Regions from separate parts of the Kribbella sp. VKM Ac-2571 genome, predicted to be linked through region 2. Evidence: riboswitches for the same ligand, from Rfam matches in the RefSeq annotation. Region 2 holds a riboswitch; the other holds the start of a gene.
What was found. A riboswitch is a leader RNA that binds a small molecule or an ion and turns the genes downstream of it on or off. The one in region 2 is predicted to bind glycine.
Positions count from the first base shown of each region.

Region 1: it holds a riboswitch for glycine, as region 2 does, so the genes downstream of both, EV651_RS15290 (L-serine ammonia-lyase) here and gcvP (aminomethyl-transferring glycine dehydrogenase) in region 2, are expected to answer to the same signal.

Region 1 covers NZ_SNWS01000006.1:146,256-149,657, reverse strand. Annotated here, with positions in the region: gene EV651_RS15300 (alpha/beta fold hydrolase) at 1-835, opposite strand, end outside; gene EV651_RS15295 (DUF3817 domain-containing protein) at 932-1,285, shown strand; glycine riboswitch at 1,283-1,389, shown strand; gene EV651_RS15290 (L-serine ammonia-lyase) at 1,469-2,842, shown strand; gene EV651_RS15285 (helix-turn-helix transcriptional regulator) at 2,903-3,402, shown strand, end outside.
Region 2 covers NZ_SNWS01000029.1:19,080-22,481, reverse strand. Annotated here, with positions in the region: gene EV651_RS39815 (bifunctional nuclease family protein) at 1-204, shown strand, start outside; gene EV651_RS39810 (MerR family transcriptional regulator) at 513-1,019, shown strand; glycine riboswitch at 1,067-1,156, shown strand; gene gcvP (aminomethyl-transferring glycine dehydrogenase) at 1,229-3,402, shown strand, end outside.

The DNA of each region.
Region 1 (3,402 bases), on a different contig from region 2:
CGTGAATGTCGCGACCGTGCAGCGCACAGGTCGTTGTGGCGTCGCACCACTTCACGAACTCGTCGAACGAGTCCTGACCCGCGGCTGCCTGGTCGTCGAGGAAGCCACGTGTCGTGGACGAGCTGTGGTCGCTCACGCTCTCCAGTACCATCGCGCGGACCCGGTGCGGGTACGTCTCGGCGTACTGCGCTCCGAGCAGCGTTCCGTACGAGCTGCCGTGGAAAGAGATCGTGGACTCGCCGAGCGCTCGCCGTACGGCGTCGACGTCGCGCACCGTCTGCCAGGTGTCGATGTGGTCGTACAGCGGGCCGGTGTGCTCGCGGCAGTCCGTGGCGAGCTGTCGGTTGTAGCTGATCGTGGAGGTGAATTCGGCCGCGCTCTTGATGATCGGCGACGGCTGCTTGTTGAGCAGCCCCGCCGAGCAGCGCACCGGGTTGCTGCGCGCCACTCCGCGCGGGTCGAAGCTCACGATGTCGAAGCGGTCCTGCAGCTCCGTGCTGAACCGGTCGATCCCCGTCTTGATCCGGTCGACTCCCGAGTCGCCGGGACCCCCTGGGCCGAACACCAGGACGCCGACGCGTTCGCTCGGCACCTTCGCCGTACGGCGGGCGATCGCGAGCTCGAACGTGGCGCCGCCGGGATCGCGCCAGTCGACCGGCAACCTGAGCGTCGCGCACTGCGAGCCGCGAACCTCCGCCGGGTCGTCCTTGCCTTCGGGCTTGCAGTCGGCCCACTGCACCCCGGTCGTAGTCGCTGCTGTGGGAAGTGTTGTCAGCCCGGCGGCCGCGACGCCGAGCAGTACCGCGCCGGTCACGGCGCGCTGGGTGAACGTCATGCGCCGATCCTTCGGCAATCGCTTGCTACCGGCATCAGGGAGTCGCCCTCGCGTGACCCGGAACCGGTTTGGGGGACTTGTTAGGGTCGGGCGTTGATGAGTACCAAACATGCGGCGTGGTTCCGGACGGTGGCGATCGCCGAGGCGATCTCGTGGACCGGACTGCTGGTCGGGATGCTGTTCAAGTACGTGCTGTCCGACAACGAGATCGGGGTGAAGATCTTCGGCCCGATCCACGGCGGCATCTTCATCGCCTACGTGGTCACCGTGCTGGCCGTGCGCGGCCCGCTGCGGTGGTCCTGGCCGGTGACGTCGGTCGCACTGGCGGCCAGCATTCCGCCGTTGTTCACCTGGTTCTTCGAGATCTGGGCAGTCCGCACGGGCCGGATTGACGCCGCGCACGAGACCCCCGTACCGTCCACAGCAGAAGTCAATTCAACAGCCGCATGAACCCGTGCGGGAGAGACCCGGCCCGGAACTCGGTTCCGCAGGCCGGGCGCCGTAGGAGCAACTCTCCCCAAGAATCTCTCAGGCACCTTCACCGCGCGGGCGAGGCACCTCTGGAAGGCATCCGCCTGACAGAGCGGGGAGGACACCAATCGGTCAACGGCGACCGGAAGGAACCTCCACACGATGGCGATCAGCGTCTTCGACCTGTTCAGTATCGGGATCGGCCCGTCGAGCTCCCACACCGTGGGACCGATGCGCGCGGCCCGCACTTTCGCACGCGGTCTCGCCGACGACGGCCTGCTGGCCGCGACGACGACCGTCCAGGCCCAGCTCTTCGGCTCGCTCGGCGCCACCGGGCACGGGCACGGCAGTAACAAGGCCGTTCTGCTCGGCCTCGAGGGCGCCGACCCGGAGACCGTCGTCACGCACTCGGTCGACGCCCGTGTCGAGACGATCCGCGAACGCGGCCGGATCCTGCTGGCCGGCACCCGCGAGATCGCGTTCGACGAGAACACCGACCTGCTCATGCACCGCCGCAAGGCGCTCCCGTACCACCCGAACGGGATGATCTTCGTCGCCCGCGACGCGGACAACGCAGTACTGCGCGAGCGCACCTACTACTCGGTCGGCGGTGGATTCGTCGTCGACGAGACAGCCGCCGCGGGTGATCGGATCGTGCCGGACACGACCCCGCTGAAGTACCCGTTCACGACCGGCGCGGAGCTGCTCGACCGGTGCCGCGAGTCGCAGCTGTCGATCAGCGAGGTGATGCTCGCGAACGAGCTCGCCTGGCGGACCGAGGACGAGGTCCGTAACGGGCTGCTGCACATCTGGCAGGTGATGCAGGACTGCGTCCGCGAGGGCTGCGAGACCGAGGGCATCCTGCCCGGCGGCCTGAAGGTGCCGCGGCGGGCCCACGCCCTGCACAAGAAGCTCAGCCAGGACCCGTGGTCGGTCGATCCGCTCAAGGTGATGGACTGGGTGAACCTGTTCGCGCTCGCGGTCAACGAGCAGAACGCGTCCGGCGGCCGGATCGTCACCGCCCCGACGAACGGTGCCGCCGGCATCATTCCCGCCGTACTGCACTACTACCGGCGCTTCGTGCCCGGGGCGACCGAGGACGGCGTGGTCCGGTTCCTGCTGGCCGCCGGGGCGATCGGCGTGCTCTACAAGGAGAACGCGTCGATCTCCGGCGCCGAGGTCGGCTGCCAGGGCGAGGTCGGGTCCGCCTGCTCGATGGCCGCCGCCGGGCTGTGCGAGGTCTCCGGCGGTACGCCGGAACAGGTGGAGAATGCCGCCGAGATCGCGATGGAGCACAACCTCGGCCTGACCTGCGACCCGGTCGGCGGCCTGGTGCAGATCCCGTGCATCGAACGGAACGCGATGGCGTCGGTGAAGGCGATCAACGCGACCCGGATGGCGATGCACGGCGACGGCGTCCACGTGGTCACCCTCGACAAGGTCATCAAAACCATGCGCGAAACCGGCGCCGACATGAAGGTCAAGTACAAGGAGACGTCCCGCGGCGGCCTCGCCGTCAACGTCATCGAATGCTAGGTCCTGTCTGGTAACAGCAGTACCAGGCTGAAATGCGTGCCGCCCGGGATACTGGGGAGCATGGGTGAGCTCGGGCGGACGTTGCACGCGTGGCGTGATCGGGTGACGCCTGCGGAGGTGGGGCTTCCCGCCGGCGGGAAGCGGCGGGCGCCCGGGCTGCGGCGCGAGGAGCTGGCCCACCTCGCCGGGCTGTCGGTCGACTACATCGTCCGGCTGGAGCAGGGCCGGTCGGACTCGCCGTCGGTCCAGGTACTGACCGCACTGGCCCGGGCGCTCCGGTTGTCCGATGCCGAGCGCAATCATCTGTTCGCACTCGCCGGCGAGGTCGTGCCGTCGTCGGGGCGACTGTCGGCGTACATCCCGCCGGGCGTGCAGCGGATCGTCGACCAGTTGGAGGGCGCACCGCTGTGCGTCACCGACGCCGCCTGGACGATGATCGCCTGGAACCCGATGTTCGCCGCGCTGATCGGCGACCCCTCGCCGTTGCAGGGGCGGCAGCGGAACATCGTCTACCGGCATTTCGTCGAGCCGGGCGACCGCGTCGTCATGACGGCGGAGCA
Region 2 (3,402 bases):
TCGGCGCGACCGTCGGACTCGATCGCGATCGCGCTGCGGACCGGGACGCCGGTGTTCTGCGCCGACGAGATCCTCGCCGAGGCCGGGATCCCGGTTCCGGAGAGTGAGACGAACGGCGCCGACGAGGTGGAGGAGGAAGAGGAGGTCGAGCGGTTCCGGGAGTTTCTCGACCAGGTGACTCCGGAGGACTTCGACAAGAGCTGACAGCACCCGGGACCAGAGGTCCAGGACCTAGGTAACGATTCGTACGGCGGTCGCGACACGCTCCCGGCTCGGTGCGGTTGTCGTTGACCCGGTCAGGGCGGCGGCTTACCGTGAAGAAGTCGTGGGGTGGTGTCACTCCACGGAGATGGCTCGTTCCAGTCGGTATCCAGGGAGGCTCAGGCGTGACACGCACCGGGGACACGGATCTGACGGCGCAGTCGACGTCCGACGCGCACGCAGAGGCTGTGGCAGCCGCTACTGCCACCGCCGGCGTTCAGGGTCTGCTGTTCGACGACGACCTGCGGCCGATGCCGGAGGACGTCGGGTTCCGCGGTCCGACGGCCTGCGCCGCGGCCGGAATCACCTACCGGCAGCTCGACTACTGGGCCCGCACGGGCCTGGTCTCCCCGTCCGTCCGCCCGGCGACCGGGTCGGGGACGCAACGGTTGTACGGCTTCCGTGACGTTCTGTTGCTGAAGGTGATCAAGCGGCTGCTCGACGCCGGGATCTCGCTGCAGCAGATCCGGACCGCGATCGCGCACCTCAGTAAGCGCGGGTTCGACGACCTGACCCAGATCACGCTGATGAGCGACGGCGCGTCGGTCTACATGTGCACGTCGCCCGACGAGGTCATCGATCTGCTGGCCGGCGGCCAGGGCGTGTTCGGGATCGCGCTCGGCGGTGTCTGGCGCGAGGTCGAGGGTTCGCTGTCCGAGCTGCCGACCGAGCGTGCCGACGGTCACGACGACGGCGACGGGGACTCCCACGGGAACGACGAGCTCGCCGCCCGCCGCCGCGCCCGGATGACCGGCTGACCCGGTCAGAACTGTTCCGGGGTTCCTGGTAGCCTCGAGGCAGCCGTTCACAGCACTCGGGAGAGACCCGTGTCATCGGGCGCCGAAGGGGCAATTCCTCCCCGGAACCTCTCAGGCCCATGGACCGAGTGTCGCAGGCGACTCTGGAGCGCAGCGCGCGTGACAGAGGGGGAGGCCACCGGCAGCGACAGTCAGCATCGGAGCCTCTAGTGAACGACACCCCCCAGCTCTCGGCGACCTTCGCCGACCGGCACATCGGGCCGCGCCCGGACGAGATCGCCCGGATGGTCGAACTCCTCGGGTACGACGACGTGGACGCGCTCGTGGACGCCGCGGTCCCGGCCTCGATCCGCTCGGCGGAGGCGTTGCGGCTGCCCGAACCGGCCTCCGAGGTCGACGCGCTGACCGAGCTCCGGCAGCTCGCGGCCCGCAACACCGTCGCCACCTCGATGATCGGCCAGGGGTACTACGGCACCTTCACCCCGTCGGTGATCGTCCGCCGCCTGGTCGAGAACCCGGCCTGGTACACGGCGTACACGCCGTACCAGCCGGAGATCTCCCAGGGCCGCCTCGAGGCGTTGCTGAACTTCCAAACCGTGGTCTCCGACCTGACCGGACTGCCGACCGCGAACGCGTCGCTGCTCGACGAAGGCACCGCGGCCGCCGAGGCGATGACTCTGGCGCACCGCTCGAACAAGAAGAGCAAATCCGACCGTTTCCTGGTCGACGCCGACACGTTCGCCCAGACGATCGCGGTCGTGCAGACCCGCGCCGAGGCGCTCGGTATCGAGGTCGTCGTCGCCGACACCACCGACGGCCTGCCCGAGGGCGACTTCTTCGGCGTCCTCGTGCAGTACCCGGGCTCCAACGGTGTCGTCCGCGACCTCAAGCCGCTGATCGAGGCGGCACACGGACGCGACACCTTGGTTGCCGTGGCCTCCGACCTGCTCGCACTGACGGTGCTCGAGGCGCCGGGGGAGGCGGGCGCCGACATCGTCATCGGTTCCTCGCAGCGCTTCGGCGTACCGCTGTTCTACGGCGGCCCGCACGCCGGCTTCATGTCGGTCCGGTCCGGCCTGGAGCGGTCGTTGCCAGGCCGCCTCGTCGGCGTATCGGTCGACTCGGACGGCGCTCCGGCGTACCGGCTGGCGCTGCAGACCCGTGAGCAGCACATCCGTCGCGAGAAGGCGACGTCGAACATCTGTACGGCGCAGGTCCTGCTCGCGGTCGTCGCGTCCATGTACGCCGTCTATCACGGTCCCGACGGACTGCGGGCGATCGCCGAGCGCGTGCACTCGTACGCCGGGAAGCTCGCCGCCTCGCTGCGCGCCGGTGGGGTCGAGGTCGTCCACGGCGACTTCTTCGACACCGTCCTCGCCCGGGTCCCGGGTCGCGCCGCCGACGTGGTGGACGCCGCCCGGCAGAACGGGATCTGGCTGCGGCTCGTCGACGCGGACCACGTCGGCATCTCCTGCGACGAGAAGACCGACGTCGCGACGCTGACCCGCGTCTGCCAGTCCTTCGGTGTGCAGTACGACGACACGCTCGAGGCTGCTGCTCTGAGCGTGCCGCGGACCACGGAGTACCTGACGCACCCGGTGTTCAACACGCACCGGTCCGAGACGGCGATGCTGCGGTACCTGCGCAAGCTGTCCGACAAGGACTACGCGCTCGACCGCGGGATGATCCCGCTCGGGTCCTGCACGATGAAGCTGAACGCGACCACCGAGATGGAGCCGGTCACCTGGCCGGAGTTCGCCGACCTGCACCCGCTCGCGCCGATCGAGGACGCGGCCGGCTACGTGAAGCTGATCGGTCAGCTGGAGCGCTGGCTGGCCGAGGTCACCGGGTACGCAAAGGTCTCGATCCAGCCGAACGCGGGCTCGCAGGGTGAGCTGGCCGGCCTGCTGGCGATCCGCGGTTACCACCGCGCCAACGGCTCCGAGGATCGCAACGTCTGCCTGATCCCGGCGTCCGCGCACGGCACCAACGCCGCCTCCGCGGTGATGGCCGGTATGAAGGTCGTTGTTGTCAAGGGCAACGACGACGGCACGATCGACCTCGACGACCTGCGCGCGAAGGCCTCCGAGCACGCGCCGAAGCTCGCGGCGATCATGATCACGTACCCGTCCACGCACGGCGTGTACGAGGAGAGCGTTCGCGAGGTCTGCCAGATCGTCCACGACCACGGCGGCCAGGTGTACGTCGACGGCGCCAACCTGAACGCCCTGCTCGGGCTCGCGAAGCCGGGCGAGTTCGGCGGCGACGTCAGCCACCTGAACCTGCACAAGACGTTCTGCATCCCGCACGGCGGCGGCGGCCCCGGCGTCGGTCCGGTCGCGGTCGCGGCGCACCTCGCGCCGTACCTGCCGAACCACCCGCT